2 regions of the Cellulophaga omnivescoria genome follow, and region 1 is predicted to be linked to the other one. Evidence: riboswitches for the same ligand, from Rfam matches in the RefSeq annotation. Region 1 holds a riboswitch; the other holds the start of a gene.
What was found. A riboswitch is a leader RNA that binds a small molecule or an ion and turns the genes downstream of it on or off. The one in region 1 is predicted to bind S-adenosylmethionine.

Region 1 (4,437 bases):
ACCTTAAAAGTAAGGTACAACCTGTAATACAGCATTGTTTGTTTATATAGAGGCTATGGATTGCAAATTAATTTGTAACCATAGCCTCTTATTTTTTCGTTAAAACTATTTTAGAACCAATCTAATTTTATACTTTTGCAGTCTAATTTAAGAGGAAGGATTTGACTGATTGCAACCTCGTATACTGTTACTCAGTACTACAAAAAATGCTAAAACAGATTTAGTTAATTTTTTTTGACGCCTTTTCCTGTTTTTTTTGCAATCTATCTTACCGTTTCTCTACTAACAATAGAAGTACAATATTATGGCATATTTATTCACATCAGAATCTGTAAGTGAAGGACATCCAGATAAAATTGCAGATCAAATTAGTGATGCATTATTAGATAATTTTTTAGCTTTTGATCCAGAAAGTAAAGTAGCTTGTGAAACACTAGTTACAACTGGGCAAGTAGTACTTGCTGGTGAGGTAAAAAGCAATACCTATGTAGACTTGCAAAACATAGCACGTGAGGTAATTAATAACATTGGTTACACAAAAGGAGCTTACCAATTTAGTGGAGATTCTTGTGGTGTTATCTCATTAATACATGAGCAGTCACAAGACATTAATCAAGGTGTAGACCGTGGTTCTAAAGAAGAACAAGGTGCTGGAGACCAAGGTATGATGTTTGGTTACGCAAGTAAAGAAACAGAAAACTATATGCCATTGGCATTAGATATTTCGCATAAAATATTACAAGAGCTTGCTGCATTGCGTAGAGACGGTAAACAAATCTCTTATTTACGCCCAGATGCTAAGGCGCAAGTAACCATAGAATATTCAGATGATAACGTACCGCAAGGTATAGATACTATTGTTGTATCTACACAGCATGACGATTTTGATGCTAATGATGAAAAAATGTTAGCGCAAATAAAATCAGATATCATTTCTATTTTAATGCCAAAAGTAATAGCGCAATTTCCAGAGAAAGTACAAGCGTTATTTACCAACAAAATTCAGTATCACATTAACCCAACAGGTAAATTTGTAATTGGTGGTCCGCACGGAGACACAGGTCTTACAGGCCGTAAAATTATAGTAGATACCTACGGTGGTAAAGGTGCTCACGGTGGTGGTGCATTTAGTGGTAAAGATCCAAGTAAGGTAGACCGTAGTGCAGCATATGCGGCAAGGCACGCAGCTAAAAATTTAGTAGCAGCTGGTATTGCAGACGAGATTTTGGTGCAAGTAAGTTACGCCATTGGTGTAGTAGAACCAACATCTATTTTTGTAGACACCTATGGTACAGCAAAAGTAAATTTAACAGATGGAGAAATTGCCAAAACAGTAGCACAAATTTTTGATATGCGTCCGTTTGCCATAGAAGACCGTTTAAAGCTAAGAAACCCTATTTATTTAGAGACCGCAGCTTATGGCCATATGGGTAAAGAACCAAAAACAATCACAAAAGTTTTTGAGTCTCCATACAATGGTAAAGTAGAAAAAAAAGTAGAACTTTTTACTTGGGAAAAATTAGATATGGTAAGCGCAGTAAAAGCTGCTTTTAACCTTTAAAATAAAGTTTTTAATACTATATAAGTGCTTTGCTGTAATGGTAAAGCACTTTTTTTGTGTTTGATGTTTTGCTATTTATTTGGGTGTTACCGCAAGGGTCGGGCTTTTTGTTTCAATCTTTTTTAAGAAATATAAAAAAGGATTTTCACTGCAATCCCTAACACAAATAAAGTTTTAATTTAAAAAATCGTTACAAAAACAAACAATTATTGTGTTTCTGTTATTTAAGCTTGTTAAAAAGGTTAAAATCAATATTTTTTCAAAAAAGATTAGGATATTAAATTTTTCTAAACATATATTTGTAGCTCAAAGTTCAAAACACTTATTGAATAGTTATCAAGAAAGGCGGAGGGATTAGACCCAATGAAGCCTTAGCAACCCTTTGTGCAATACAAAGAAGGTGCTAAATTCTACCAAGTACAGCGGTACTATAGGCAGATAACGAAACAAGCTTTTTTATTTCAAAAAAAGCAAATTTCCAATTTCTTTTTAACTCATTTAATTTTTAAACCATCTTGCAAAGTCGGCAAGACGCGGTTTTGGCTTTTTTATTTTATCAATTTTAATAATTAAAAAATCAAAATTATGAGTACTCAAAAATTAGCAACAAACGCATTACACGCAGGTCACAACCCATCAGAAACAGGAGGAACAAGAGCAGTACCTATTTACCAAACGTCTTCATACGTTTTTAAAGACACAGACCACGCAGCAAACTTATTTTCTTTATCAGAATTAGGATTTATTTACACACGTTTAAACAATCCTACAAATCAAATATTACAAGACAGGTTAGCAGCGGCAGAAGGTGGTGTAGGAGCAGTAGTTTTTGCATCTGGCACAGCAGCAATCTCTACAGGTTTACTAACTCTTTTACGAGCGGGAGACCACATTGTAGCATCTAGCAGTTTGTATGGTGGCACATTTAATCTGTTAAATGTAACCTTACCAAGATTAGGTATTACAACCACTTTTGTAGATGCTTCTGAACCTGAAAATTTTGGTAAAGCAGTACAAGAAAATACAAGAGCATTTTTTGTAGAGTCATTAGGAAATCCTAAGCTAGATGTTTTAGACTTAAAAGCAATTTCTAAAGAAGCAAAAGAAGCACAAGTGCCTTTTATTGTAGACAATACAGTAGCATCACCAGCATTACTAAACCCAATTGAGCACGGTGCAAATTTAGTAATACACTCGCTAACAAAATATATAGGCGGACAAGGAACTTCTTTAGGAGGTGCAATTGTAGATGCAGGTACGTTTGACTGGACAAACGGGAAATTCCCAGAGTTTACAGAGCCATCTGCTGGGTACCACGGTTTAATATATAGTGAAGCTCTTGGTAATGCTGCATTTACATATAAATTAATTTTAGAGGGGTTAAGAGATTTTGGTGGAGCTTTAAGTCCGTTTAATGCATTCCAAATAATACAAGGTTTAGAAACTTTACCAGTGCGTATAAAACAACATAGTGCAAACGCATTAGAATTGGCTGCTTGGTTAGAGGGTAGAGATGAGGTTGCTTGGGTAAATTACCCAGGATTAGAAAGTAATAAATACTATGACCTTGCCAAAGAATATTTACCAAAAGGACAAAGTGGCTTAGTTACATTTGGTGTAAAAGGAGGTTTTGAAGCTGCTAAAAAACTAACAGATGCCACTAAAATATTCTCTCTTTTAGCAAACATAGGAGATACAAAATCTTTAATAATTCACCCAGCAAGTACAACGCATCAACAATTAACAGTAGAGCAGCAGGAGTCTGCAGGTGTTGGTCAAGATTTAATTCGTTTGTCTGTTGGTCTAGAAGATATAGAAGACTTAAAGTTAGATTTAGAAGAGGCTTTTAAGGCAGTATCTGCCGTTACGGCCTAGTAATAATTAGTTCTCAAAATAAATTACAAATAATCTAATTGGTCTTTAGATTAAAACAACTTACTATGTTGCATTACATAAAACTAAAAAAATATACAACGCTAAGTGGTAGCACACAAAATATAGACTTGTCATATCAGGTATTTGGAGCAGAATTGCACACCGCACCAATTGTACTTGTAAACCATGCTTTAACAGGTAACTCTAATGTGTCTGGTGAAAATGGTTGGTGGTCTACACTAATTGGCGAGGGAAAATGTATAGATACCACAAAATATACAGTGCTATCTTTTAATATTCCTGGCAATGGTTTTGATGGTTTTGTAATAGAAAATTATAAAGATTTTGTGGCTAAAGATATAGCGCATATATTTTTATTGGGATTAAAAGAACTAAATATAAATTCGCTTTTCGCCATAATAGGAGGTTCTTTAGGCGGCGGTATTGCTTGGGAAATGGCAGCGCTAAACCCAAGGCTAACTCAACATTTAATTCCGGTTGCATCAGATTGGAAATCTACAGATTGGCTTATTGCCAATTGCCAAATTCAAGAACAGTTTTTGGTGAACTCTAAACAACCTGTACACGATGCGCGTATGCATGCAATGTTGTGTTACCGTACACCAGAATCTTTTAAGGCTCGTTTTAATCGAAGTACAAATACAGAAGAACAGTTGTTTAATGTAGAAAGTTGGTTAACGCATCATGGTAAAAAATTACAAGAGCGTTTTCAATTATCTGCATATAAATTAATGAATCAGTTGTTAAAAACCATAGACATTACTAGAAATGGTAATGAGGCTTTTATCAACCTGCAAAATAGCAATACATCTATACATATTGTAGGTGTAGATTCTGATTTGTTTTTTACGGCAAAAGAAAATAAAGATACGTTTAAACAATTAGCACAAGCTAATAGTAATGTTACCTATGGGGAAATACACTCGCTTCACGGTCATGATGCTTTTTTAATAGAGTTTGATCAGTTAGAGCAATTGCTA
Region 2 (4,437 bases), 1.0 Mb from region 1:
TCTGTATTACAAGAAGCTTTTAAAACAGATAATGATGTTTTGTTGTTATCACATACAGTAACTCCGGAGACAGATACAGTAGAAGTTTTAAACGAATATGCAAAAACTAAAGGTGTTACGGCTAACAAATGGCATTTAGTTACTGGTAGTAGAAGTGAAATTTACAACTTAGGTAGAAATGCCTATTTTATAGAGGAAGACTTAGGAGAATTAAAAACAAATGATGATTTTTTACACACAGAAAATTTTGTTTTAATTGATAAAAACCAGCACATTAGAGGTATTTATAACGGATTAAATAAAACTGCTATACAACAACTTATTACTGATATTAAAACTTTAAAAGAAGAGTCTTAATTGTTTGTTTACTATTTAGTTAGAATATAATATTAAAGCAACACCTAAAAGTATACCTGCAAGCGGAATGAGTTTTTTTCGTTTATTTTTTTCTTTAAATAAAATTCCGCCTACTAATACGGCTATTAAAATTTGACTCCTTTTTATAGCAGATAAAAGCATAATTAAGGCATCTGGATCTTGTAATGCTTTAAAGTAAAAATAATCTGCAGTTTGTAATAAAATACCAACGGCAGGTATAGACCAACGCCATTTAAAGGCTTTTCTTTTTTCTGCTTTAGGAAACCAAGTTATAGCAAGTATTACCAATAAAATTAAAATTGTATACCAGCAAAACCAAAACTGTAATGTTTGCGGATTTAAGTTTATGTGTTGTATTAAAAACTTATCATACAAACCACTAGAAGATCCTAAAAAAGTAGCACCTATTATAGCAAATATCCATTTGTTTTTTTTAAAATTGATACCTTCTTTCTTTCCAATTCTAGAATACAGGAATACTGAAAATATAATTAAGAAAAAGCCAATCCATTGCCAGTAATTTGGTCGTTCATGATATATAAAAATTGCACCAATAAAAGTAAAAAAAGGCCCTGCAGAGCGTATGGGTGTTACAATAGTAATAGGCAAATGTTTTAAGGCTTGGTAAGCCAATACCCAAGAGCCAGCCATTAGCATAGATTTTACAACAATTAATGCGTGGTTTTGCCAAGGAATATCGGTAATGTAAAAACCAATTTCTTTAGTAAACTCAGGATAAAATTTAGATCCTAAATAAAAAGGTAGTAATAGTAAAAAACCAGCAGTTATAGTACCTAAAAGTACAGGAAAAACCTCATTACCTTGTACAGCATGTTTTTTGCACAAATTGTGCAATCCTAAAAATAAAGCCGATAAAAGGCCTAAATACATCCACATGGCCGCGAAGATAACTTTTTAGATAAATTATTATAGAACTACACCTTAATTTATACTAGTTTTCTTCATTTTAAACGGATTTAAACTAATGTATATTATGGTGTAGATAAATAACAAAAGTAAATACCAAGTATTACCAATAAGTTCTGTATAAGTTAGGTTTCCATCAGAAAAACTCAAAATCATTAATACTTGTGCTCCATATGGTAGCAAACCTTGTGTAATGCAGGCAAAAATATCTAAAATTGAAGCTGTTTTTTTATTCTCTAATTTATACTCATCATTAATAGTTTTTGCAATAGAACCAGAAATAATAATAGAAACTGTATTGTTTGCTATTGCCATATTTACTGTACTAACTAAGGTTGCAATACCAAATTGAGCAGATTTTTTACTCTTTATAAGGGTTTTAATCTTATTTAAAATGTAATCTATACCGCCATTTTTTGCTACCAATGCTGCCAAACCACCAGAGAGTAATGATAGTAGAAAAATCTCTGTCATACTGGTAAATCCATTGTAAGCAATTTTGGTAGACTCAATAACGGTAAAATCACCATAAAAAATACCAATTGCGACAGCTATTAATACACCTAACAAAAGTGTAACAAATACGTTTACACCAATTACAGAGAGTGCAATTACTAATATGTAAGGAACTATTTTTAGTAATGAATAATTGTATGTAACATCTTCTAAATTGTTAGACTCTAAAGCAGCGCCTTTAACTATTAAAATAACAATTGTAAAGAGTGCTGCTGGCAAAGCAATTTTTGTGTTTTGCTTAAATTTATCACTCATTTTTACGCCCAAGGATTGTGTTGCTGCAATTGTAGTATCTGATATTACCGAAAGGTTATCTCCAAACATAGAACCACCTAAGAGAGCGCCGCAAAGTATAGCTAATGATACACCTCCTTTATCTGCAAAGCCAATAACAATAGGAGTTAGTGCTACTATTGCACCAACAGATGTACCTGTAGATATAGATAAAAATGCAGCAATTATAAATACTCCAAAGTAGATATATTGTATGGCTATAAAATCTAATCCAAGATTTACAATAGCATCTACACTACCGGTTTCTTTTGTAATTGTAGCAAAAGCACCAGCTAATAAATATATTAAGCACATTGTTAGTATTTTACTATCTCCGCAACCAGCTAAAAGCGTTTCTATTTTAGAGTTTATGTCTTGTTTAAAAATTAAAAAAGCTACAATAATACCAGCTATAACTGCTATAGGAGCAGGTAAAGCATAAAAATCATTTTGATAAATACCTACACCTAAAAATGTAAATACAAATACAAATAAAGGAAGTAAAGCAATAAACCTAGGCTCGTTGTTTTTAATGGATGTCATTTTTTTAGTTTTATAGAACCAAAAAGAAAAGGACAAATAAGTGGAGCTGAATTAACATTTTTTCCAAAGTATTGGCTTATCCTTTTTTAGCACCTTGCTTGTTAATGCAGGTTGCTATCTCTTATTTGAGATTCTTGATAATTAAGTGCGCAAAACTAAAGCATAACAACGAGAAAAAATCATAATTTTCTGTTATTTTTTACCACCAAACCACAAAAAACTTTTGTAACTCTCCGTTAGGGAATTTTATCCAGCATAATGGAGACTTTTTAGCTGTTATCAAGGTATTAATTTCAAAAATAAACTCATTATATTTAAGCCAGTTTACTTGGGTTTGTACATCTTGTAGCCAATTAGTTTTAGACGCAATATAAAATTTACAATCTTTAAACTGTAATAAATCTGTATGCTTAACATAAAATCCTTTAATGCACTCTTTATTTAAGTCCTTAAATTTTACACTTCTTTTATAAGGTGTAAATAGTTGTGCTTTAAAAAATACACGTTGCTCAATTTCTTTAATATTTAAATTAAGGTTATTTATTGTAGAGGCTGTATGCTTGCTATAGAGTAGGGGTAGTTGTTTCTGTTTTAATTTGGTTAGCTTTTTAAGTAATGTATCGTTTCTGTTTGGCCCAATCCAGTGTTCTATTTCTGTGTTTCCAACAGAGTCATCAAACAAATAAAATTTATAAATTATTTCTACGTGATAAGGGGTATTGTTTTTTGTTAAAATACAATCTATTTCGCCTATTGTAAGCTTATCATTTTGTATTTGTATGTTCTCTGCTAAAATGGTAATATTCTTACTAAATTTAAACTCAGTACTAACGTAGCGTTCTACACGTTTTCCTAACCTTAAATTGGTTGGTATCTTGTCAGTAAATTTGGGAGTATCATTTATTTCTAGTTCAAACTGTTTTAAATGATACACGCTATTGTTTACCCATAGTATTGGGGTATTTATATAACCAATAAATTGTTGCGCTATATCTTTGTCTTGTGCCATTATTTAAAAGAGAGTAAACACTTGTGTCAATAAATTATCTTTTTCTACAAATAAAACTATATTTGTGATAATAATTGGTTTAAATGAAAATTAAAATAGCTCAATTTATATCTGTATTAGGACACCCGTTGTTGCTATTTCCTTTTTTAATTTTAATTTTTAATCTTAATGATAAGGAAACAGTCTTTTCCCATACCTTATCTCTTATTTATGGTATTTTTTTTCTAGTTTTAATTGCTTGGGTTTATATTGGCAAAAGATTAGGAAAATATACAGATTTAGATGTTTCTAATAAAAAAGAACGTAAATCTCTTTATATATTTGCTTTGCCATTAATGGTTTTGGTACTTTTCTTTTTGTTTTACACAAATCAACCAGTATATATTTGCACTAGTTTTTCTATAGCTACACTAATGCTTTTAGCTTCTTTTGGAATTAATTTCCTTATAAAAATATCTATGCACGTAGCTATAAATATTTATTTAGCTCTGGCTATTTTATATGTAAACCAGCGTTTAGGTGTTGTTCTTATTCTGTTTACGTTATTAGTTTTATGGTCTAGGTTGGTGTTAAAAAGACATACGCCTAAAGAGGTTATAACCGGCCTAATTATAGGTTCCTTGTTTGGGGTTACCCTTTTGCTTATTTCTTAAAATTATTTTTTAACGAAAATTTACTGAACCTACTTAAATAAATATTTAGTAGCTGTATTTCTGTATTGTGAAGTAAAATTACTAGGCAATTACCATAGTTTTGCCAGTATAACATTAACTACACAAAAATGAAAAATG

Region 2: another riboswitch for S-adenosylmethionine. It lies ahead of PBN93_RS14285 (Na+/H+ antiporter NhaC family protein); the one in region 1 lies ahead of PBN93_RS09755 (O-acetylhomoserine aminocarboxypropyltransferase/cysteine synthase family protein).

What each region holds. Positions count from the first base shown of each region.
Region 1 is NZ_CP115819.1:2,197,606-2,202,042, forward strand. Features, by position in the region: gene PBN93_RS09745 (carboxypeptidase-like regulatory domain-containing protein) at 1-27, shown strand, start outside; gene metK (methionine adenosyltransferase) at 305-1,561, shown strand; SAM riboswitch class I at 1,892-2,006, shown strand; gene PBN93_RS09755 (O-acetylhomoserine aminocarboxypropyltransferase/cysteine synthase family protein) at 2,147-3,436, shown strand; gene thrA (bifunctional aspartate kinase/homoserine dehydrogenase I) at 3,502-4,437, shown strand, end outside.
Region 2 is NZ_CP115819.1:3,240,906-3,245,342, forward strand. Features, by position in the region: gene PBN93_RS14275 (SCO family protein) at 1-357, shown strand, start outside; gene PBN93_RS14280 (DMT family transporter) at 373-1,275, opposite strand; gene PBN93_RS14285 (Na+/H+ antiporter NhaC family protein) at 1,321-2,673, opposite strand; SAM-I-IV-variant riboswitch at 2,685-2,783, opposite strand; gene PBN93_RS14290 (DUF1853 family protein) at 2,837-3,646, opposite strand; gene PBN93_RS14295 (phosphatase PAP2 family protein) at 3,730-4,299, shown strand; gene PBN93_RS14300 (hypothetical protein) at 4,428-4,437, shown strand, end outside.